4 regions of the Rhizobium sp. CNPSo 3670 genome follow, and region 1 is predicted to be linked to each of the others. Evidence: predicted binding sites of a transcription regulator. Region 1 holds the regulator's gene; each other region holds the start of a gene.
The links. Region 1 encodes PhoB, which activates phosphate uptake and scavenging genes when phosphate is short. Its sites were predicted from a motif close to TGTCATNNANCTGTCAT; they were not measured.
Positions count from the first base shown of each region.

Region 2: the regulator PhoB is predicted to act here: its motif matches at 3,803-3,819, upstream of AC13QO_RS07870 (DUF2794 domain-containing protein).
Region 3: the regulator PhoB is predicted to act here: its motif matches at 2,832-2,848, upstream of AC13QO_RS05735 (UDP-2,3-diacylglucosamine diphosphatase).
Region 4: the regulator PhoB is predicted to act here: its motif matches at 2,855-2,871, upstream of AC13QO_RS02430 (DUF1045 domain-containing protein).

Region 1 covers NZ_JBXSOL010000008.1:222,954-228,851, reverse strand. The annotation lists gene pstA (phosphate ABC transporter permease PstA) at 1-559, shown strand, start outside; gene pstB (phosphate ABC transporter ATP-binding protein PstB) at 575-1,390, shown strand; gene phoU (phosphate signaling complex protein PhoU) at 1,435-2,148, shown strand; gene phoB (phosphate regulon transcriptional regulator PhoB) at 2,274-2,957, shown strand; gene AC13QO_RS11125 (GcrA family cell cycle regulator) at 3,344-3,877, opposite strand; gene AC13QO_RS11120 (aspartate aminotransferase family protein) at 4,302-5,501, shown strand; gene argF (ornithine carbamoyltransferase) at 5,539-5,898, shown strand, end outside.
Region 2 covers NZ_JBXSOL010000006.1:75,638-81,535, reverse strand. The annotation lists gene AC13QO_RS07885 (ABC transporter permease) at 1-1,805, shown strand, start outside; gene AC13QO_RS07880 (Bax inhibitor-1/YccA family protein) at 1,979-2,707, shown strand; gene AC13QO_RS07875 (GNAT family N-acetyltransferase) at 2,815-3,372, shown strand; gene AC13QO_RS07870 (DUF2794 domain-containing protein) at 3,379-3,780, opposite strand; gene AC13QO_RS07865 (DUF1223 domain-containing protein) at 4,079-4,819, opposite strand; gene acnA (aconitate hydratase AcnA) at 5,169-5,898, opposite strand, start outside.
Region 3 covers NZ_JBXSOL010000004.1:204,875-210,772, forward strand. The annotation lists gene dgcA (N-acetyl-D-Glu racemase DgcA) at 1-624, shown strand, start outside; gene AC13QO_RS05730 (MFS transporter) at 576-1,793, opposite strand; gene AC13QO_RS05735 (UDP-2,3-diacylglucosamine diphosphatase) at 1,959-2,771, opposite strand; gene AC13QO_RS05740 (hypothetical protein) at 3,039-3,371, shown strand; gene AC13QO_RS05745 (histidine phosphatase family protein) at 3,554-4,303, shown strand; gene AC13QO_RS05750 (FAD-binding oxidoreductase) at 4,369-5,808, opposite strand.
Region 4 covers NZ_JBXSOL010000002.1:144,333-150,230, reverse strand. The annotation lists gene AC13QO_RS02445 (response regulator) at 1-900, shown strand, start outside; gene mnmC2 (tRNA (5-methylaminomethyl-2-thiouridine)(34)-methyltransferase MnmC2) at 927-1,655, opposite strand; gene AC13QO_RS02435 (NAD(P)/FAD-dependent oxidoreductase) at 1,654-2,832, shown strand; gene AC13QO_RS02430 (DUF1045 domain-containing protein) at 2,947-3,654, shown strand; gene puuE (allantoinase PuuE) at 3,769-4,692, shown strand; gene uraD (2-oxo-4-hydroxy-4-carboxy-5-ureidoimidazoline decarboxylase) at 4,692-5,192, shown strand; gene AC13QO_RS02415 (HepT-like ribonuclease domain-containing protein) at 5,189-5,551, shown strand; gene AC13QO_RS02410 (ureidoglycolate lyase) at 5,557-5,898, shown strand, end outside.

The DNA of each region.
Region 1 (5,898 bases):
GCTGACCGACCTGATCGAGGTCAACATCAACAACCTCGCCGCCGTCCCGTCGATCGTCTATGGTCTGCTCGGCCTTTCCGTCTTCATCAACTTCATCGGTCTGCCGCGCTCGGCGTCGCTGGTCGGCGGCCTGGTGCTGACGCTGATGACGCTGCCGACGATCATCATCGCGACCCGCGCCGCATTGCGCGCCGTGCCGCCCTCGATCCGCGCCGCCGCCTTGGGCCTCGGCGCCTCGAAGATGCAGATGGTGTTCCACCATGTCCTGCCGCTTGCCATGCCCGGCATTCTCACCGGCACCATCATCGGCCTGGCGCATGCGCTCGGCGAGACCGCGCCGCTGCTCCTGATCGGCATGGTCGCCTTCGTCGCCAATGCGCCCACGACGCCGCTCGAGCCCTCGACGGCCTTGCCCGTGCAGGTCTATATGTGGGCGAACGAGGCCGAACGTGCCTTCGTGGAGCGTACTTCGGGTGCCATCATCGTTCTGCTCCTGTTCCTGGTCGTCATGAACATGGGCGCCATCCTCTTGCGTCGTCGCTTCGAGCGCCGCTGGTAAACGGAGTCAAACATCATGAACATGCTGACGGAAGCTGCAGTTGAAAAGGCGCTGGATCAGAAGATGAGCAACGTCCCGTATAAAATGATCGGACAGGATGTCTCCGTATACTACGGCGAGAAGCGCGCGCTTTTCGACGTGAACCTGAACATCCGCGAAAACACCGTAACCGCCCTGATCGGCCCCTCGGGCTGCGGCAAGTCGACCTTCCTGCGAAGCCTGAACCGCATGAACGACACGATCGAGGGGTGCCGCGTCACCGGCAAGATCACGCTCGACAGCGACGATATCTATGATCCGGATATCGACGTCGTCGAACTTCGCGCCCGCGTCGGCATGGTTTTCCAGAAGCCGAACCCGTTCCCGAAGTCGATCTATGAAAACGTCTCCTACGGCCCCCGCATCCACGGTCTCGCCAAGTCGAAGGCCGATCTCGACCAGATCGTTGAGAGCAGCCTGCAGCGCGCCGGCCTCTGGAACGAGGTCAAGGACCGCGTGCACGAATCCGGCACGGGCCTCTCCGGCGGTCAGCAGCAGCGCCTGTGCATTGCCCGCGCCGTTGCCGTCAGCCCGGAAGTCATCCTGATGGACGAGCCCTGCTCGGCCCTTGACCCGATCGCCACCGCCAAGGTCGAGGAGCTGATCCACGAACTGCGCGAAAACTATACGATCGTCATCGTCACCCACTCCATGCAGCAGGCCGCGCGCGTCTCGCAGCGCACCGCCATGTTCCACCTCGGCAATCTTGTCGAGGAGAACGACACCGACAAGATGTTCACCAATCCGGACGATCCCCGTACCCAGGACTACATCATGGGTCGCTTCGGCTGATCACGGCCATCCGAAGCCTTCCCCTTATTCGAGGACAAAGCCCCATGGCATCGACACATATTTATTCTGCCTATGATGATGATCTGAAGTTCCTTTCCAGGCGGATTTCCGAAATGGGCGGCCTGGCCGAACAGATGGTCGCCGAATCCGTCCGGGCGCTGGTCAACGGCGATACCGCGCTGGCGCAGAAGGTCATCTCAGACGACGTGATCCTCGATCACACCGAGCGCGAAATCGGCGACAAGGCGATCGTCACCATCGCCCGCCGTCAGCCGATGGCGGCGGACCTGCGCGAAATCATGGGTTCGATCCGCATCGCCGCCGATCTCGAACGCGTCGGCGACCTTGGCAAGAACACCGCCAAGCGCGTCATCGCCGTGCAGAGCACCGGCGTGCCCCGCAAGCTCGCCCGCGGTCTCGAGCATCTCTCCGAGCTGGCGCTTGTCCAGCTCAAGGAAGTGCTCGACGTCTATACGACACGCGCTGCCGACAAGGCGACCGCCATCCGCGAACGCGACAACGAGATCGACGCCATGTACACCTCGCTGTTCCGCGAGCTCTTGACCTACATGATGGAAGATCCGCGCAACATCACGAGCTGCACGCATCTGCTCTTCTGCGCCAAGAACATCGAGCGCATCGGCGACCATGCCACCAACATCGCCGAGACGATCTACTACATGGCAACAGGCGCCCAGCCGGAAGGCGATCGCCCAAAGGATGACAGCGCCAACACCGTCGGCGCCGCGACGGAATAATCCTTCCAAGATTGCGTGCGCGCCCGTTCGGGGCGCGCAAAGAGGTCGCAGCCAATTTCTGAATTTGCGCAGGACGCCTGCTTAAACCCCCAGTTTAAGGCTTGTGCGCGAGGAGACGGACACGCATGATCCCGAGAGTCGCAGTTGTTGAAGACGAGGAAGCCCTCAGCGTGCTCCTTCGCTATAATCTCGAAGCCGAAGGCTTCGAGGTCGATACCATCCTGCGCGGCGACGAGGCCGAAATTAGGCTTCAGGAGCGCACGCCCGACCTGCTCATCCTCGACTGGATGCTGCCCGGCGTCTCCGGCATCGAACTCTGCCGGCGCCTGCGCATGCGGCCGGAAACCGAGCGACTGCCGATCATCATGCTGACGGCGCGCGGCGAGGAGAGCGAGCGTGTGCGCGGACTGTCCACCGGCGCCGACGATTATGTCGTCAAGCCCTTCTCGACCCCCGAACTCGTCGCCCGCGTCAAGGCGATGCTGCGCCGTGCCCGCCCCGAGGTGCTGTCCTCGGTGCTGAAATGCGGCGATATCGAGCTCGACCGCGAAACCCATCGCGTCCACCGCAAGAGCCGCGAAGTCCGCCTCGGCCCGACCGAATTCCGCCTGCTGGAATTCCTGATGTCGTCGCCGGGCCGGGTCTTTTCCCGCTCGCAGCTGCTCGACGGCGTCTGGGGCCACGACATCTATGTCGACGAACGAACCGTCGACGTCCATGTCGGCCGCCTGCGCAAGGCGCTGAACTTCTCCAACATGCAGGACGTCATCCGCACCGTCCGTGGCGCGGGTTATTCGATGGAAGCCTGAGGCTGAGGGAGTGTGTGGGGTGGGCGTTCCCGCCAAACGCACGGCAGTACGGCTTGTGAGGCCCCCCTTGCCGTCGTCGATCGCAGCCGCTTCGTCGCCAGCGTCATTGCGCCGGCGAGGCTTATGCGTCTCGGCACCAACCTCTCCTCCGTCATCCCAGGGCTTGACCCTGGGATCCATGCGGCTGGCACGGCGTGAAGAGCTGATGGCATCCAACTGCTGGGAAACAATTGAAGCCGAGTGCTTGGCTGTGGCTCCCAGGGTCAAGCCCTGGGATGACGGAGTGTGGGGTTGGCTTGGTTGCTATACGCAAAGGTCACCTCCCCAATCGAATAAAAAAACGGGCCACTCGGCCCGTTTCACATGCTCAGCGATACAGCCCCCGCTCAGCTGACCCGTGCCGCCGCCCGGCGCCTTTCGTTGATCGGCTGATAGGCAAGCTTCTGATGATAGCTGCAATAGGGCGAATTGTCGGGGGACTCGCAGCCGCAGAAATGGAAATCTTCCTTGAGCGGGTCGCCGACCGGCCATTTGCAGGTGCGTTCGGTGAGCTCCGTCAGGCCGAGGCGGCGAGAAATCGGCACGACCACATTGCCGGCCGGCACATACTCCATTTCCTCGACGGCATCGACCTCGATCTCTTCCTTCAGCATCGTTGCGCCCTGTTGACGGGTCACGGTGCGGGTGGTGATCCGGGAGGCGTAGTTCGGCGCGCGCGGCGCGGATGTCTGGCGCTTCGGCGTGCGCGCCGCGGTGGCCGTGCCGCCGGCCTTGGCGCGGCCGGGAAGGCTGAGCCTGTGCACCTTGCCGATAACGGCGTTTCGGCTGACGCCGCCAAGCTGCGCAGCAATCTGGCTGGCGCTCAGTCCTTCGGCCCAAAGCTTCTTGAGTTTCTCGACCCGCTCGTCTGTCCAGTTCATGCCCTGTCTCCACCTTTTGCGTTGGTGATGGCAGAATCCCTCACCGTTGTCCCGGAAGCCTCCGAAACAAGAAACGCTTGATCAATTTTGGTGACTAGTTCCGCCGCATGCAGTCTAGTAATTGAACTTTAACCTAGTGTGAGGCTGACTCCGTGACAAGAGTCGCGGGAATCCGGATGAATCGAATTTCAAGTTTTCCCCAACTTGCTGCCTCTGCGTGGCATTTCTGCAATAATGCCTGTTGAAGGCCGAAAGTGCCGCTGCACAACCTTGCTGCATAGGCTAAGGCGCCAGTTTTGTTGACAATGCAGCGCGAAAAGGAAATAGTACCGCTCGCCGCCGAAAGGCGGCATTTTTGATTTTTTGGACCTGGTTTTGTTAGCCGGAGTCCGTGCAAGACAACATTGAACGGGAGACCCGCGCCATGGCTGAAGCCGCGCCGCTTTATGACACCTATTCTCGCGCCCCGCTGCGGTTCGAGCGAGGCGAGGGCGTATGGCTGATCACCGAGAGCGGCGAGCGTTATCTCGATTTCGGCGCCGGCGTCGCCGTCACCTCCGTCGGCCATGGCAACTCGCATGTGGTCGCGGCGCTGAAGGAGCAGGCCGACAAGGTCTGGCACCTCTCAAACATCTATGAGATCCCCGGCCAGGAGCGCCTCGCCAAGCGGCTGACGGACGCTACCTTCGCCGATAAGGTGTTCTTCACCAATTCGGGCGCCGAGGCGCTCGAATGCGCCATCAAGACCGCGCGCCGCTACCAGTTTTCCAAGGGCCATCCCGAGCGCTTCCATATCATCACCTTCGAGGGTGCCTTCCATGGGCGCACGCTCGCGACGATTGCTGCCGGCGGTCAGGAGAAATATCTCGAAGGTTTCGGCCCCAAGGCGCCGGGTTTCGATCAGGTGCCGTTCGGCGACATCGAGGCCGTCCGCGCCGCCATTACCGATGCGACGGCCGCAATCCTGATCGAGCCGGTGCAAGGCGAGGGCGGCGTGCGTCCCGCCACCGGCGAATTCATGAAGGCGCTTCGCCGGATCTGCGACGAAAACGGCCTGCTGCTGATCCTCGACGAGGTCCAGACCGGCGTCGGCCGCACCGGCAAGCTCTTCGCCCATGAATGGTCCGGCATCACGCCCGATATCATGGCCGTTGCCAAGGGCATCGGCGGCGGTTTCCCGCTCGGCGCCTGCCTTGCCACGGCCGAGGCTGCCTCCGGCATGAAGGCCGGCACGCATGGTTCGACCTATGGCGGCAATCCGCTGGCCATGGCGGTCGGCAGTGCCGTACTCGACGTCATCCTCGCCGATGGCTTCCTTGAGCATGTGCGCGACGTCGCGCTCGTCTTCCGCCAGGGGCTGGCCTCGCTCAAGGATCGGTATCCCGATGTGATCGAGGATATCCGAGGCGAGGGGCTTCTGCTCGGCGTCAAGGCTGCGGTTCCCTCGGCCGAATTGCTGCAGGCGATCCGCGCCGCGCATCTGCTCGGCGTGCCGGCCGGCGACAACGTCATCCGCCTTCTTCCGCCGCTGGTGGTCACTGCCGAAGAAGCCCGCGAGGGGCTCGTGCGCCTCGAGCGCGCTGCCGAGAGCATCCGCGCCGCCAAGATCAAGAAGACGGCTTGAAGGGATCGCCGCCTTCGGGCGCACGACAGGTAAGAACATGGCTCCTAAACATTTCCTCGATCTTTCGGCCGTCACCTCGGCCGACCTCAGAACTATCATGAACGACGCGCTCGCCCGCAAGCAGGCCTTCAAATCAGGCAAGGGCGACAAGCCGCTCGCTGGCAAGATGCTGGCGATGATCTTCGAAAAGCCGTCGACGCGCACCCGCGTTTCCTTCGACGTCGGCATGCGCCAGCTCGGCGGCGAAACGCTGTTCCTGTCGGGCACTGAAATGCAGCTCGGCCGCGCCGAGACGATCGGCGACACCGCCAAGGTGCTGTCGCGTTATGTCGATGCGATCATGATCCGCACCACCGAGCATTCCAGGCTTTTGGAGCTCGCCGAGCACGCGACCGTG
Region 2 (5,898 bases), on a different contig from region 1:
CCAGCGACCGCGCAGCACCCTCGCTCACTGAAAACATCACCCGTTTCTCGCAATTTCTGACGCTGGTCGGCCTCACAGCCCTGATCGTCGGTGGTGTTGGCGTCGCCAACGCCGTGCGTGCTTTCCTCGATTCCAAGCGCACCACCATCGCCACCTTCAAATGCCTCGGCGCTCCGGCCGCCGTCGTCGTTCTGATTTATCTCTTTCAGATCGCCATCATCGCCCTTGGCGGCATTATGGCCGGCCTGGTCATCGGCGCCCTGTCGCCGATCTTTGCAGCACAGTTCCTGGCGCAGTTCCTGCCGGTCTCGACCGAGCCGACCCTCTATCCCAGTGCCCTGCTGCTTGCGACGCTCTTCGGCATCCTGACCACGCTCGCCTTCGCCATTCTGCCGCTCGGCCATGCCCGCGAAGTACCGGCCACCGCGCTCTTCCGCGAGCAGGGTTTTGAGGCCCGCCGTCTACCGTCCTGGCCCTATATCCTGCTTGCCGCCCTCTTCATGGCTGCCCTTGCCGGCCTTGCCATCCTCACCGCCTATGATCGTTTCATCGCCGTCGTCTTCGTCGGCGCAATCGTCTTCGCCTTCGTCGTCCTGCGCCTCGTCGCCGCCTTGATCGCCTGGCTCGCGCGCCGCAGCCCGCGCGTTCATTCGCCGGCGCTCAGGCTCGCAATCGGCAACATCCACCGCCGCGGCGCGCTGACGCCATCGGTCGTGCTCTCGCTCGGCCTTGGCCTGGCGTTGCTGGTGACCCTGACCCTGATCGACGGCAACCTGCGCCAGCAGCTGACCGGCCGAATGAACGAGGGTGCACCCAACTTCTTCTTCGTCGATATTCAGAGTGCCGAGGTCGACGCCTTCCGCAATCTTGTCCAGACGCAGGCGCCGAAGGGCAAGTTGATGGAGGTGCCGATGCTGCGCGGCCGGATCGTTGCCTTCAACGGCGAGGACGTCACCAAGATGAATGTGCCGGCCGCCGGCCGATGGGTGCTGAACGGCGATCGAGGCATCACCTACGCCGACACGCTGCCGGAAAATGCCGCCCTCACCGAAGGCATCTGGTGGCACAAGGATTATAGCGGCGAGCCGCTCGTCTCCTTCTCCTCGGAAGAGGCGCATGAACTCGGGCTCAAGATCGGAGACACGGTGACCGTGAACGTGCTGGGGCGCAATATCACGGCAAAGATTGCCAATCTGCGCCGCGTCCAATGGGAATCACTGTCGATCAATTTTGTGATGGTCTTCTCACCGAACACCTTCCGCGGCGCCCCGCATGCCTGGCTGGCGACCCTGACCGATCCCTCCTCGACGCCGGCCGAAGATGCGGCGATCCTGAAATCCGTCACCAATACCTATCCGACGATCACCAGCGTGCGAGTCAAGGACGCGATTGACATCGTCAACCAGCTCGTCGAGCAGCTTGCGACAGCGATCCGTGCCGCCGCATCGGTGGCGCTCATCGCCTCGATTCTTGTCCTGGCCGGTGCGCTCGCCGCCGGCAACAGGACGCGCACCCACGATGCGGTGGTGCTGAAGACGCTCGGCGCCACCCGCGCCATGCTGATTCGTGCCTTCAGCTACGAATATCTGATCCTCGGACTGGCGACTGCGATCTTCGCACTCTTTGCCGGCGCCGTCGCCGCCTGGTTCATCGTCGCCCGCATCATGCGACTGCCGTCTGCCTTCCTGCCTGACGTGGCGGGCCTGACGCTGGTGACGGCACTCGTTCTGACAGTCGGCATCGGCCTCATCGGCACCTGGCGCATCCTCGGGCAGAAGGCGGCGCCCGTGCTGCGCGAGCTTTGAAGCTGTCCCAAGGCCTTCACCTTACGGCGATTTAACCGGCCGCGCCGTTGCAGGCCCCTTGTTTGCAAAGGGCGAAAGCCTCATATTGTCTGCAGGCATGCTGGAGCTCCGCAGCGGCGCCCGGGTCGAGAACCCCGACACCGTATCTCCTTCGGAGCTTGTAAGAGGAAACTATGGCTGATCTTCGTAACTATCAAAGCCGCGTCCAGACCGGCGAGATGATTGATCAAGGCCTGCGCGCATATATGCTCAAGGTCTACAACCTGATGGCGCTCGGCCTGGCGATCACCGGCGTGGCCGCATATCTCGGATTCAACTTCGCGGTCCAGGACGGCCAGCTCACCCAGTTTGGCGCGCTTCTGTTCCAGTCACCGTTGCGCTGGGTCGTCATCCTTGCCCCCCTTGCGGTCGTCTTCTTCCTGAGCTTCCGCATTCATCAGATGAGCGTCTCCGCCGCCCAGACCACCTTCTGGATCTACGCCGCCCTGGTAGGGCTGTCGCTCTCGTCGATCTTCCTGGTCTATACCGGCCAGAGCGTCGTTCAGACCTTCTTCGTCACCGCCGCCTCCTTCGGCGCACTGTCGCTTTACGGCTATACCGCGAAGCGTGACCTGTCGGCGATGGGTTCGTTCCTGATCATGGGTCTCTTCGGCCTGATCATCGCCTCGCTCGTCAACATCTTCCTGGCTTCATCCGCGCTGCAGTTCGCGATCTCGGTGATCGGCGTGCTAATCTTCGCAGGCCTCACCGCCTACGACACGCAGCGGATCAAGGAACTCTACTATGAAGCCGATGACGTCGCTGTCGCCGGTCGCAAGGCGATCATGGGCGCACTGACGCTTTACCTCGACTTCCTCAACCTCTTCATGTTCCTGCTGCAGTTCATGGGCAACCGCAGATAACAGGCGCAATGCGATCGAAAAGGCGGCTTCGGCCGCCTTTTTTGTTGCGCCGGTTTCGCAGGGATGATTTTAGAGGAGCCTGCTCTTCCGATGGACCTGCCGCCCCGATGTCCTTCCTCCTGCGCAACGCCGCCCAAGCCGACATCCCCGCCATCACGGAGATCTATGGTGACTCGGTCCTGAATGGCGTTGCAAGCTACGAGATTGCGCCGCCCTCCGAGGCCGAAATGGCCCAGCGTTTTTCCGCGATAGTCAGTCAGCAATATCCCTACATCGCCGCGGCCGATGCGGACGGGAAACTCCTAGGCTACGCTTATGCGTCGGCCTTCCGCACCCGCCCCGCCTATCGCTGGATGGTGGAGGATTCAATCTACCTAGCCCCCGAAGCCCGCGGCCGTGGCATCGGCAAGGCACTGATGATCGAGCTGATCGACCGCTGCACCGCGCTTGGTTTTCGTCAGATGGTGGCCGTCATCGGTGGCGCGAGCCCGGCCTCGATCGCGCTTCATCTGAAGGCAGGTTTTGTGGAGGTCGGCCTGATGAAGGGCACCGGCTACAAGCACGGCCACTGGCTGGACACGATGCTCATGCAGCGCAGCCTCGGCGAGGGCATGACAACCGATCCGAATCCCTCCACCTACCCCGGTACGCTGTTTGCGGGCTGATAAGAGTTATTTGTCCACGAGGCTCAAGGTTTTGTCGAATACCTTGAGGACCTGGTTCAACTCGTGTCCGCGCTTCAGGATCATGCCGTTGATATTGATCACGGAATAGGCACCCTGCTTGGCGGCAAGCTTCGGGTTCTTTTCAATCCGGAAGAGCGGCATCTCGCCGGAGCGCTTGAAGACGGAAAAGACCGCTCTGTCCTTCAGATGGTCGATGGCGTAATCGCGCCATTCCCCCTCGCCCACCATGCGGCCGTAGATCCAGAGGATCGCATCCAGCTCGCGCCGGTGGAAAGTCACCGGAAGCGGGTCCTTGCTTTGTTTGTATTCCCTGAGATCGACGATGACCGAGGAACTATTGTCGACGGAGCGGCTTTCGCCGTGTCGCAAATCCGGCTGATCTGTCATCAGGTCTCCAAGGCCTCCGCTTGTGACAGGAGAGTGACAGTTTGCCCGAGCCGCCGCAAATTGCAAGAGCGGCGCTCCTCACATTCGCCGCAGGTCCAGTCACGTTCGCTGGGGACCAAGCAATGCTTTCTCCCCAGTGCCGCATTTCAGTCAAAACAGCGCCTCATTTGCGGGAGATTTATGCATCCCGGTTTGGCGCCAGCGCGCCAAAGGGCCCGGCGGAGCGTATCGACCTTAACCCCAGCCCCGAATACGCTCGGCCGGGCCGCCCGCACTTCACCCGTGCTCGGGTGAAATATCAGATGCTTTTTCCCGCCATCACCACGGTCGCGCCGAGGATCGCCGCCGGATCGCCGTCGGCCGTGGCCGACTGTAGCAGGATTGCGCAGCCCTCGAGCTGCGGCCGCTGCAAGACGCTCGCCGGTAGCGTCAAACTGGTCGCCTTGCCATCCCACATGCCGACGGTTTCGATGTTGGTGACGCTGTGCAGATAGGAGATCTTCTTTCCGCTGTTTTCGCCTTTTTCAACATCGATTGTCTTCTCCTTGTCGAAATAGACCATGACGACATTGGCCTTGCCCTGTCCGGCACCGATCTTGATCTCCAGTTCGTCGCCGCGCATCGCCGCGCTGATGGGAACGGTCAGCCCATTGCCTTCGCTGCTGTAGGTGTCGATCTTGCTGTTGATGCCGGTGAGATCGGCGCCGGCCAAATGGCCGCGCCCGTTGACGATGGCTTGCGGCGTATAGACGTTGCTGCGACCCATCGTCCTCGCATAGCCGTACTGCCGCTCGGTATTTTCCTTCGAGCTCAGCGTATCGGCCCAGCCGAGATAATTCCAGTAGTCAATGTGATAGGCGAGCGCGATGACATCGCCTTGGTTCACCAGCTTGCGAAAGGCGGCATCAGCGGGAGGACAGGAGGAGCAGCCCTGTGACGTGAAAAGCTCGACGACGCCTCTGGGCTTGCCGTCTTCGGCATGCAGCGAGCCTGCAAAAGCAACGCCGGCGATCAGCGAAATCAAGAAACGGGGGGACATTCACCTGCACCTCTTTTTCAGCGCCGGCGGCGTTTAGGAACCGAAGGCTCTGAGACATGAAACGTACGAATAATCCTTCCGGGTCCAAACGAAAAGTCACGAACGGGTGAGACGTAGCTCGCCCGGAAGGCGCTGAAAACAAATCATCGTGAGCCCCATCGAATACTGTCGCCGCAAAGAAGAGCCGCCGGAAATTGCTCTCCGGCGGCCGCCATTATCATAGCAAGCTCCTAGATCCGGATGATTTCAGGCCGATTCGGCCTAAAATCTGAATCCGGATCTACATCAAAGAAGCAGAGCATGATGTTGTCCGAAAACCGCTCACACTTTTCGGCATCATGCTCGACAATCAGGCAGCGAGATCACGCAGAACCGTCTGCAGGATGCCGCCATTGTTGAGGTAGATCACCTCGTCGAGCGTATCGACGCGCGACAGCAGCGGAACTTCCTTCACCGTGCCGTCGCCATAGGTGATCTTGGCGATCTTCCTCTCGCGCGGCTTGATCTTGTCCAGCCCCTCGATGGTGACGAGCTCGTCGCCCTTGAGGCCGAGGCTCTGCCAGGTCGTGCCCTCTTCGAAGACGAAGGGGATGACGCCCATGCCGACCAGGTTCGAGCGATGGATGCGCTCGAAGCTCTGGGCGATCACGGCCTTGACGCCGAGCAGGTTGGTGCCCTTGGCAGCCCAGTCGCGCGAGGAGCCGTTGCCGTATTCGACGCCGGCAAAGATGACGAGCGGCACGCCTTCGGCCTTGTACTGCATGGCGGCGTCATAGATCGATGTCTCTTCCTTCGACGGATAGTGGATCGTGTAGCCTCCTTCCTTGCCGTTCGGGCCAAGCATGTGATTGCGGATGCGGATATTGGCGAAGGTGCCGCGCATCATCACTTCATGGTTGCCGCGCCGCGTGCCGTATTGGTTGAAGTCGGCAACGGCAACGTCATGGCCGATGAGGTATGCGCCGGCCGGCGATGCCGCCTTGATCGAACCGGCCGGAGAGATGTGGTCGGTGGTGATCTTGTCACCGAACAGGCCGAGGACGCGGGCGCCCTTGATGTCGGAGACGCCGGTGCCCTTC
Region 3 (5,898 bases), on a different contig from region 1:
ACGACAGCCTACACCATCTCGCTCGGCGAGCCGGAAGTGATGGCCGCGCAGGCGCGCGAACATGCCGGTCGCGCTCTGCTCAAGGTCAAGGTGGGAACCAGCGACGATGAAAGCCGCATCCGCGCAGTCCGCGCGGCCGCACCCGATGCTGCGATCATTCTCGACGCCAATGAGGGCTGGCCGGAGGCGGTGCTGGAACGTCATCTGCAGATCGCCGCGGAGGCGGGCGTTGCCCTCGTCGAGCAACCGTTGCCGGCAGGCCGCGATGCGCTGCTTGCCGAAATCCGCCGCCCGCTGCTCGTCTGCGCCGACGAGAGTGTGCATCACACCGGAGACCTCGCAAGCCTTGCCGACCGTTATGATGCGATCAATATCAAGCTCGACAAGACAGGCGGCCTCACCGAGGCCTTGGCGATGAAGGCCGAAGCGGAGAGGCTCGGCTTTTCGATCATGATCGGTTGCATGGTCGGCACTTCGCTTGCGATGGCGCCAGCCATGCTGCTCGCGCAGGATGCCGATTTCGTCGATCTCGACGGCCCGCTGCTGCTTGCCCGCGACCGCCAACCCGGCCTGCGCTACGCCGCTTCCCTGGTCTTTCCGCCGGAAAGCACCCTCTGGGGCTGAAGATAGTAGGCTGAGATGACCAGCCCGAGGCCGGAAAGCGCGACGAGCGCCATGACGTAATAGCTGACAAGGCCGAGCCAGGCGTAGAGGTAGCCCGAAGCGATGGTCATCAACCCCATCGCCATGCCCACATAGAAGAAATAGGCGCCCTGCGCCGAGGCCTCCTGCGTTTCCTGCACCGTCGCCACGATTCTCCGCTGCACGCCGGTATGCACGAAGGCATAGGTGAAGCCATGGAAACATTGCAGCAGGAAGAAGCCGGCAAAGCCGGCATTCATGGGAAACAGGATCCAGCGGCAGACGCTGATGGCGCAGCCGAAGCGGATCAATGTCCAGGCATTGAAGCGCCGATTGAGACGCTTCGACAGAAAGAACACCGTCACCTCCGAAGCAACGCCGGCGCTCCAGAGCAAGCCGACCTCGGTGCCGGAAAAGCCGAGCTGATGCCAATAAATCGAGGAAAAAGCATTGAGCACCGCGTGGCTCGACTGCTGGATGGCAACTCCGATCAGGAGCAGCAGCAAATGTGGCTCGCGCAACCCGCTGCCGGTGGCGGCCGGCAGGTCGATCGGCTGGCCGCGCCGCCGTGTGGGCCCGATCCGCGGACAGAAGATCGCCATCGCCACCGTCATCGTGAAGCCGAACACCATGACGACGAGCACCATGCCGCCGCCCCCCCGGCCGATCAGCTGACCGCCGAGGAGCGTCGAGACGATGAAGGCAATCGAGCCCCATACGCGCATCGACCCATAATCGAGCCCCCAGCGGCGCACGCCTGAAATGACGATCGATTCGACCACGGGCACATAGGGCGCAAAGGTGGCGCCCTGCAGCGCGAAGACGATTGTCACCGGCCAAAAGCTGGTCGTCCAGTAAAGCGCGATCGCCGTCAGCAGCGACAGGCCACCCGACCAGAGCAGCACGGTGGCGCGCTCCTTCATGCGGTCGGCCACCATGGCGACGACAGGTGCCACCAAGACTCGAACCACCATCGGTATGGCGAGAATAATGCCGATTTCACGGTCACTGAAACTATGGGTTTGCAGCCAGACCGGGAAAAATGGCAGCACGACGCCATTGACGAGCAGCGGCGCGCAATAGGACAGCGCGCTGAGCAGCCGGAAGCGCGGCGGCGCTCCCTCACCCGGAGAATGTTGAGCGGGAATCATCGGTGGACCTGAAGGAAACTAGATGTTTTCCTAACACACCACCGCGGGGGGCGACCATTGCGAGAAATAGCCGTCCGGAAACGTTTTAGAAAATAAATTGGGCCTGTTACCTCGCGGTAACGGCTAAATTGCTGGCGAGCCGCCGCGACTGCGCCGGCTGTAAAATCACGCTGCCTGCGCGGCGAGTTCCGCCTCTTCGAGACGCTCGACTGCGGTAAGCGCCGGCACTGCGCTAGCAAGCGCTCGCCAGGTGATCAGTTCGAACGTGCCGTCCTCATGCTCTGCAACCGCTGTGCAGCTTTCCACCCAGTCGCCAGTGTTGATGTAACGGATGCCGTCCATCTCCTGGATGACGGCGTGGTGGATGTGGCCGCAGATCACCCCGTCGGCTCCGCTCTTGCGCGCCTCTTCAGCCACGACGCGTTCGAACTCGCCGATGAAATTGACCGCATGCTTGACCTGCAGCTTCGCCCAGGCGGAAAACGACCAATATGGCATGCCAAGGCGACGGCGTACGGCGGCGAGCAAGATGTTGATGCGGATTGCCGTATCATAGGCCCAGTCACCGAGATAGGCGAGCAGGCGGGCGTTGCGGACAACGACGTCGAACTCGTCGCCGTGCAGGATCAGGTATTTCTTGCCGTCCGCGCCGTCATGCATCATGTGCTCGACGACCTCGATGCCGCCGAAATGCATGCCCGGGAAGTCGCGCAAGAATTCGTCGTGATTGCCGGGGATGTAGACGACGCGCGTGCCCTTGCGCGCCTTACGCAGCAGTTTCTGGACGACGTCGTTGCAGACCTGCGGCCAGTACCAGCTGCGCTTCAGGCGCCAGCCGTCGACGATGTCGCCGACGAGCACGATCGTATCGGCTTCGTGGTAGCGCAGGAAATCCAGCAGGAAATCAGCCTTCGCGGCCTTCGAGCCGAGATGCACATCGGAAATGAAGAGCGTGCGGAAATGTCTGGGTTCCATCATGTCTGTCACGAACAGTGCTCGTGCCCCATCTTTCATCTAGCCTTCCAAAACCAGACTCGTGTTTCAGGAAGATGACAAGATGGGGAAAAGCCCTGCAAACCCGCCGTTCCGTCTGGATGGTAAACGCAGATCCCATCGAAGCTCGCAAGCGATATCGGAAATCCGATTATCCTAATTTCTCGCCGCGAGGTCCTGGATCTTTCCCGCATGCCGAGAATCAAATTTACAGCAGCTGCCGATCAAGGCGTAACCTGGGGGATATTGATGATGCGCGCCCGAACCGCGACAATAATGATTTCTATGGCACTGCTTGCCGGCTGTGCACCGACGCAGCAGGACTATGATGCGACAGTCACGCTACTTCAAGGCAGCGCGAGAGCGAGAAACGAGTTCGTCAAAGTGTGCACAAAGGATTTCGATGCAAATGCGCGGCGCGCCGCGGGGATCGTGACAAACGTCTCCGACAATGACGCTCCGAGGATCGCCTGCCAGCGATATCTGACGGCCGCGATCTCCGGTCGCGCTACGTATCAGGATCTGCTCGACATCAAGGCTCACCGGTTTACGCCAAAACTCATCAAGATCTTCCAGGGCCGCTGATAGCCCGGAAGACGCTCTCTCGCTTCTCGATTTGGAACCGAGTGAACAAGATCGACGGGCCAAGCGGATTGGGGGCAAGCGGCGACCAGACGCTACGCCCCTTTTCGGCCGGCAATATTGCCCTGCCGATCGAGCGCGTTCATGATGACAACGATTCCATGTCCGACAAAGCGGGATGGCCGATGCGTCTCTTTCTCGTTCGCCACGGCGAATCCCTCGGCAACATCAACGAACAGGCCTACCGCCAATTCGGCGATCATAATGTGCCGCTGACTGAATGGGGCTATCGCCAGGCGGCTGAGGCAGGCGCTGTCATCGCTTCGTACCTCAAAGGGCTGCCGAGCCAGGGATTCCAGAAGCTGCATATCTGGTATTCGCCCTTTCTGCGCACGCGCCAGAGCAAGGATGCGCTGCTCGAAGCGCTGCCGGAAAACTTCGTCGGCGATGTCAGGGAAGATTATCTTCTGCGCGAGCAGGATTTCGGCCTCTTCACCGAAATCTACGACCGTGCCGAGCAGAAGCAGAAATTCCCCGAAGAGTTCGAAAAATGGGCGAGGCTGCGCAACAATAGCGGCAAGTTCTATGCGCGGCCGCCGGACGGCGAAAGCCGGGCGGACGTGGCGCAGCGGGTGCGTCTCTTCCTTCAGACCGTCATGCGCGAGGCCGAAAACGGCGACCACAACGTCGCGATCGTCGGCCACGGCGTCACCAACCGGGCGGTCGAAATGAATCTCCTGCACCACTCCGTCGACTGGTTCGAGCGCTCCGACAATCCTGGGAATTCCGACGTTACGCTGATCGAGGGAACGCGTTTGCAGGGCTACGACACGATACCGCTGCACCAGGCCGCCGACCGGCAGCCGGGACAGGAGAACAAGCTGCGCGATGCCTATGGCGCTGACGTGACGATGACGCCGAAGCGCGGTGGGTAAACCGCTCCCCACGAGGGACCCTTGTGGGGAGCGGTTTTGGGCGGGGTCTTCTACGCTTCATCTATTCAAGCAGCTCGCACCGCCGCCATCGGCTTCACATTCTGATTCATCCGGAACAAATTGTTCGGATCATAGCGCAGCTTGATTTCCGAAAGGCGCGCATAATTAGCACCGTAGGCCATTTCGACCCGGTCGGTCTCGTCCTCAGGCATGAAGTTGATGTAGGCAGTGCCCACAGCATGCGGCTTGGTTGCCTCGAAAAGTTCGCGCGCCCAGCCGATGCAGTTTCCGTCCATCTCGGTTTCCCGCCAGCGTGCATGGACATTCATGACGAAATGCGAACTGCGCTGTGGAAATGCCGTGGCTTCGGTCGGCACGCGGCCGGCGGCGCCGCCGACATGGCCGATGAATATTTCGCATTCCGGCCCTGGCAGCTTCCGCACGGCATTGATGAGAATCTCGATCGCCGCATCGGAAAGGGAGGCGAAATCCTGGCTCTTCCAATAGTTACGGGCGCCGGGCGTTAGAAGCGGGTCGAATGCCTGCTGCCAGCCGATGAACGGCATCGGGCCGACAATGTCGGCGATCGGCTTTCCGATCCCGCGCAACCTCGCCGCCGCCTTTTCGCCCGCCGCCATGTCCCCGCAATAGCACATAGCAAGCACGACGATTTCCTTGCCGTGCCAATCGGCCGGCAGGAACGGCAGCGGCGGCGCCTGGCGCATTACCACCCAGCAGGTCAGCTCGTCGGGTGCTGTTTCCAGCGCCTCGCGATATTCCCTGAGAACGTTTTCCGCATCGGCGAAGGGATGCACGACCAGTCCGGCGAAAACTTCGGGCTGGAGCGGGTTGAGCTGGAATTCGAAGGAGGTCACGACGCCGAAATTGCCGCCGCCGCCGCGCAGCGCCCAGAACAGGTCCGGCCGCTCCGTCTCGCTCGCCTTCACCAGTTCGCCGTTGGCCGTCACCACATCGACCGAAATCAGATTGTCGAGGGTCAGCCCGAATTTCCGCGTGAGCCAGCCGAAACCACCGCCGAGCGTCAGGCCGGCTATGCCGGTCGTGGAATTAATGCCGGTTGGCAGTACCAGTCCGAATGCCAGCGTTTCCTTGTCGACGTCGCCGAGCGTCGCGCCCGGCTCGATCCTGGCCCGGCGCGTCTCGGGATCGACCCGCACGGACTTCATCGGCGACAGATCAATGACGACACCACCTTCGCAGACCGCGTTGCCGGCAATGCCGTGCCCGCCGCCGCGCACTGAAACCAGCAGATTGTTATCGCGTGCAAGGCGCACTGCGCGCACAACATCAGCCGCCCCTGCGCAGCGCGCAATCAGACCCGGCCGGCGATCGATCATCGCATTCCAGATCGCCCGCGCCTCGCCGTAATTCATGTCTTTGCTGGTCAGGAGACTGCCGCGAAAACCGGCGGCAAACGCATCCATGGCCACGTCGTTGACCGTCGTCTGACCCCGTTGCAGGGTCGTGAGGTTCAAATTGTCCATGATTTCCTCCATGCGACCGGCGCCCCGCACCGTCGCGGGCCGCATCTTGCGCTCGCACGAGGCGTCAAACAAGTTTTCCAAAAGGATTAG
Region 4 (5,898 bases), on a different contig from region 1:
AATGTGCAGGGCGCGCGCATCCTCGTCGTCGACGACAATGAAGTGAACCGGCGCATCCTGACTGAGCAGCTCTCGCTCTGGGGCTTCGACGGAGTGGCTGCCGAAGGTGGCGGCACCGGTCTGGCGATCCTCGAGGCAGCGGCCGATCTCGGTGTCACCGTCGACGCCGTCGTGCTCGACTATCACATGCCCGACATGAACGGCGCCGACGTCGCGCGCCGGCTGCGCGCCGATCCCCGCTTCGTCGAGCTGCCGATCATCTTCCTGACGTCGATGGATATTTCGGGCACGGAAAAGGAATTCGCCGCGCTGAACGGCCATGCGCATCTGATGAAGCCGGCACGCGCGAACGTGCTGCGCAATACTGTCGTCGAGGTCGTCCGCGCCCGCCGCGTCAAACAGGCCTCTGAAGCCGATATCGCCCGGCTGCGGGCGGAAGCGGTCGGACCGGCGCCTGCACTTGCAACTGCGCCCGAGCCGCAAGAGCGGGCGGCCGAGTTCGTCGACGTGCTGGTTGCCGAAGACAACGAGGTCAACCAGATCGTCTTCACCCAGATCCTGCAGTCGACGCGGCTTTCCTTCCTGGTCGTCGACAACGGGCAGGAGGCTGTCGCCGCCTGGGAAAGCCACACGCCGCGCATCATCATGATGGACGTCTCGATGCCCGTCATGAACGGCCATGAAGCGACCCGGACGATCCGCGAAAGGGAAAAGGGGCAGGGCCACCGCGTGCCGATTATCGGCGTTACCGCCCATGCCCTTGAAAGCGACCGCGAAGCCTGCCTCGACGCCGGCATGGACGATTACATGTCGAAGCCGATCAGCCCGGAACTTCTGGAGGAGAAGATCCGGCAATGGCTCGGCAAGGATGAGCTGCAGCCGGAGCGCACGAGTTACTGATCTCCATCGAGTAGCAGTCGTAGGGCTTACCGAGCAGGTGCCTTAATGCCGCAGAGCATTTCGCGCTTGCCGGCGAAGCCCCGGCGGCGTTCGACTGCAAAGCCGGCGGCGATGAGGTTGCGGCGAACGAAGCCGGCCGCGGCGTAAGTTGCGAAGGTGCCTCTGGCCACAGTCTTTTCGTTGACCTCACGCAGCAGTTCCTCCGACCACATGTCGCCGTTGCGCGAGGGCGCGAAACCGTCGAGATACCAGGCGTCGAAGCCGGGCTTTGCCGCGGCGACGCCGTCGAGTGCCGCACCGCAGACGACGCTGAGCCGCGTTTGGGCATCGAGATCGAGCGAGACAGTTCCGGCTGGCGTTTGCGGCCAGGCCGCCGTCAGCGCCTCGCATTCCGCGTCGATCTCCGGCCAATGCGACAGCGCCCGGCCGATCTCTTCGCCGCGCATCGGATGGAGTTCGAAGGAGATGAAATGCAGGTGCTGGCCGTGTTCACGGTGAAGCTTCCATTGCCGCCAGGTCTCGGCGAAATTCAGGCCGGTGCCGAAGCCGAGTTCGCCGATCATGAATTCCTGCCTGCCGGCCCAGCGCTCCGGCAGGCCGTTGCCGGCGAGGAAGACATGGCCGCATTCCAGCCGGCCGTCGGTCTGGCAATAAAAATGATCGCCAAAGACAGTGGAATAGGGCATATCGCCGTCGCGCCATTCGAGCGGCTGCGGCGCGCCCGCGCCAATCTGATCGGGGTTCACGTCTCTCATGGAAAAAGCCGATAGTCCTCAGCCGACGTCCGGTCAATCTTCTTGCGACTTGCTGATCGTCGGCGGCGGCATCATGGGTCTCTGGGCGGCCATTCATGCCGAACGCCGCGGTATCAGCACCGTCCTCGCCGACGGCGGCAGATTGGGCGGAGGCGCGAGCGGCGGACTGCTAGGCGCGCTGATGCCGCATATGCCGGACCGGTGGTCGGAGAAAAAGCAATTCCAGTTCGATGCGCTGGTCTCGCTCGAAACCGAAATTGTGGCGCTTGAAGCAGAAACCGGGCTGTCGGCCGGCTACAACAGGTCGGGGCGGCTGATCCCGTTGCCGAAACCGCATCTCAAGCGCATCGCCCGCGGCCATTCCGAAGATGCGGAGCGCCATTGGCGGACCGGCGAACGCCGCTTCCACTGGCATGTCATCGACAGGCCGCCGGTCGATGGTTGGCCTGACGCATCTGCCGGCGAAAGTGGCTTCGTGCACGATACGCTCGCCGCCCGTGTTGCGCCCCGCTCCTTGATCTCAGCGCTCATCGCATTGCTGCGGCGGGCAAAACATGTGCGCATCATGGAAAATGCTGTTGTCTCCGATCTCAATCCCGATCGCGGGACGGCCGAGATCGGCGGCGAAATCATCACGTACGGCCGCTGCATCCTGGCCGCCGGCCATCAGTCCTTTCCCGCGCTGCAGCGGCTGACGCCGGGCTTGAAGCAGCCGCTCGGCCAGCCGGTGAAAGGGCAGGCGGCGCTGTTGAAAGCAGATGTCGACCCGGCGTTGCCGACGATCTTCCTCGATGGACTCTATATCGTCGCGCATGAGGGGGGGCATGCGGCGGTCGGCAGCACCAGCGAGAACCGTTTCGACGACCCCCTCTCGACCGATGCACAGCTCGACGCGTTAATCGCGGCGGCGCGGGCGATCGTGCCGGCGCTCCGCAGCGCCCCTGTCATCGAACGTTGGGCGGGGCTTCGCCCGAAAGCCATCGACCGCGATCCAATGGTCGGCCGCCATCCCATCCATCCCCGACTGATCGCACTGACCGGCGGTTTCAAGGTCAGCTTCGGGCTGGCCCATCGGCTGGCGGAGGCTGCGGTTTGTATGGCAGGCGACACAGATTGCGAATTTTCGCTGCCGGAAAGCTTCGCGATATCAAGCCATATCGCTGTCGCTTCACGTTAAACGTGAATTAGATACAGCTGCGTTTCGTTATTCTGTCATGCAAATCACCTATCTGCTTGCGCATCGGCAGCGCCGGATTTTCCCGGCGCTCACTTCCTTCACGGAGGAAATTGCATGCGCTATGCCATTTGCTTTACGCCTCCGGCGAGCGACCCCTTGTCGCTCGTGGCCGCTAATTGGCTTGGCCGAAACGTGTTTTCAGGCGATATGGTGGAGCCTCCGGCCGTCCGCGGCCTCGGCATTCATGAGATCGCCTTTTATACTGCGGTGCCGCGACGCTATGGTTTTCACGGCGTTCTGAAAGCGCCTTTTCACCTCTCCGCCGAGACGTCCGAATCGCAACTCCTGCGCGATCTCATGCGTTTTGCCGGAACATATGCTCCCTTCCAGATCCCAGGTCTCGAAATCGCCCGGCTCGGCAATTTCTACAGCCTGGTGCCGAGCGCCCCCTGTGAGCGGATCCAGTATCTGGCTTCGGCGATCGTTCAGGAGTTCGATCGTTTCCGGGCGCCGCTGAGTGAAGCCGATATCGAACGCAGCGATCCCGACGGATTGTCGGCGGCGCAATTCGCCAATCTGCATCGTTGGGGCAATCCCTATGTGATGGAGGAGTTCCGCTTCCATATGCCGGTGACAGGCCCCATCCACACGATCGACATGCCCCGCATCGAGCCAGCGCTGGGAACGATCTTCGAGCCCGTCTTGAGGGAGCCGGTGATCGTTTCGAATGTGGCTTTGATGATCGAGGAGGGCACTGGCGGTCCCTTCCGCGTTCACTCGCTCCACCCGATGGGCAAGGTCAGCGCGCGCAGGATCGCCTGAGCAGATGTCGATCTAACCGGTTGTTTTAAAAAGAAAAATTCTCCTGTGCAGTTTCCGTCTCGACATTCCGGCTGCGGATGATACCGTTCCTTCGTCTTTTCAGAAGGTGATTTGATGGTTTCCGAGACCTACCCGCGCAATCTCGTCGGCTACGGGCGTCAGACGCCCGATCCGAAGTGGCCGGGCGACGCCCGCGTCGCCGTGCAGTTCGTCATCAATTACGAGGAGGGCGGCGAAAGCTGCATCCTCGAAGGCGATCCGGCTTCCGAAAACCTGCTGTCGGAGATTGTCGGTGCGGCGGCCTGGCCGGGGCAGCGCAATCTCAACATGGAATCGATCTACGAGTATGGTTCGCGCGCCGGGTTCTGGCGGCTCTGGCGGATGTTCACGGGTCTCAAGGTGCAGGCGACCGTCTATGGCGTGACGCTGGCGATGGCGCGCAACCCCGAAGCCGTCGCGGCCATGAAGGAGGCCGGTTGGGAGATCGCCAGCCACGGTTATCGCTGGCTGGAATACAAGGATTTCCCCGAGGATCTCGAGCGCAAGCATATCCTCGAAGCCGTGCGCCTGCACACCGAACTCACCGGCGAGCGGCCTTTCGGGATGTATCAGGGAAAGCCTTCCGACAACACGCTGCGACTGGTGCAGGAAGAGGGCGGTTTCCTCTATTCCTCCGATTCCTATGCCGACGACCTGCCTTATTGGGTGAAGGGCGTCGACGGGAAACCCTTCCTGATCATCCCCTATACGCTCGAAACCAATGACATGCGTTTTGCCACACCGCAGGGTTTCAATGCCGGCGACCAGTTCTTCACCTATCTCAAGGACGCTTTCGACACGCTTTACGAGGAAGGCAAGGACGGCAGCCCGAAGATGATGTCGGTCGGCCTGCATTGCCGCCTCGTCGGGCGTCCGGGCCGGGCAGCCTCTCTGAAGCGCTTCATCGAATATGTGTTGAAGCATGACAAGGTCTGGATTCCGCGCCGCATCGAAATCGCCGAGCACTGGCACAAGAATCATCAGCCGGATGCGCTCTGATGTTGTCGCGCGAGGATTTCGTTTCCCGCTTCGGCGGCGTCTTCGAGCATTCGCCTTTCATCGCCGAACGCGCCTATGACGCCGGGGGTCTGAGGGAGCCTTTGACGGCATCAGGCGTGCATGCGGCTCTTGCCGCCGTCTTCCGTGCAGCAAGCCGGGAGGAGCGTCTCGGCGTGCTGCGTGCCCATCCCGATCTTGCCGGGCGTCTGGCGATAGCGGGCGAACTCACGGAGGACAGCCGCAAGGAGCAGGCCGGCGCCGGTCTCGATCGGTTGAGCCCGGCCGAACATGCCCGCTTCACCGAACTTAATGCAGCCTATGTCGAAAAATTCGGCTTTCCCTTCATCATCGCCGTCAGAGGGCTCGACAAGGACGATATCCTTTCGGCCTTCGAAAGGCGGATCGGCAATGACCTGGATGAAGAATTCGCGACCGCCACGACACAGGTCGAACGGATCGCGCTGCTGCGCCTGACATCGATGTTGCCGGAGGGCAAATGAGCGAGCCTCGTGCTATCGACTATCTCAATGAAATGCAGAAGGCGGCAGCCGAAGCACTATACTTCGTGGGCGGAATGGATGAGGCGGCCTTCGCCGAGGATAATCTCACCTTCAAGGCGGTCGCCTTCTGCCACTTCACTATCGGCGCGGCTGCTTCCCGACTGCTCGTAGCCCATCCGGAATTCGCAACCGAGCATCCCACTCTGCCGTGGACGAAAATCTGCGGAACCGGCAACCGTATCCTGGAAGACGTCTTCGCTCTCGATCCCTCGGACATCTGGGATGCAACCTATCGCACGCTGCCGGAACTTCTCGTCGAGATCGACGCTATTCGTCACTGGCACGCCGAAGGTGAGTGAACCCGTTGGCTGATTTTCTCGATATCCGCCCGCTTACCAGATCGGCCTTTGCTCCTTTCGGCGAAGTGATCGAAGCCGATCCAGCCTCGATGCGGCTCATCAACGGCGGCACGACCGAACGCTTCCATGCGCTGGCCGCGGCGGAGGCGGCGGGCGAGGGCGCGCGCGTGATCATCAATCTCTTTCGCGGCCAACCGCGCAGCTTCCCTTATCACGTCGACATGATGGAACGCCATCCCTTCGGCAGTCAGAGTTTCTCGCCGATCTCCGGCCGCCCATTCCTCGTCGTCGTCTCCGAGGACGAGGGCGGACGTCCGGGCAGGCCGCAGGTGTTTTTCGCGCGCGGA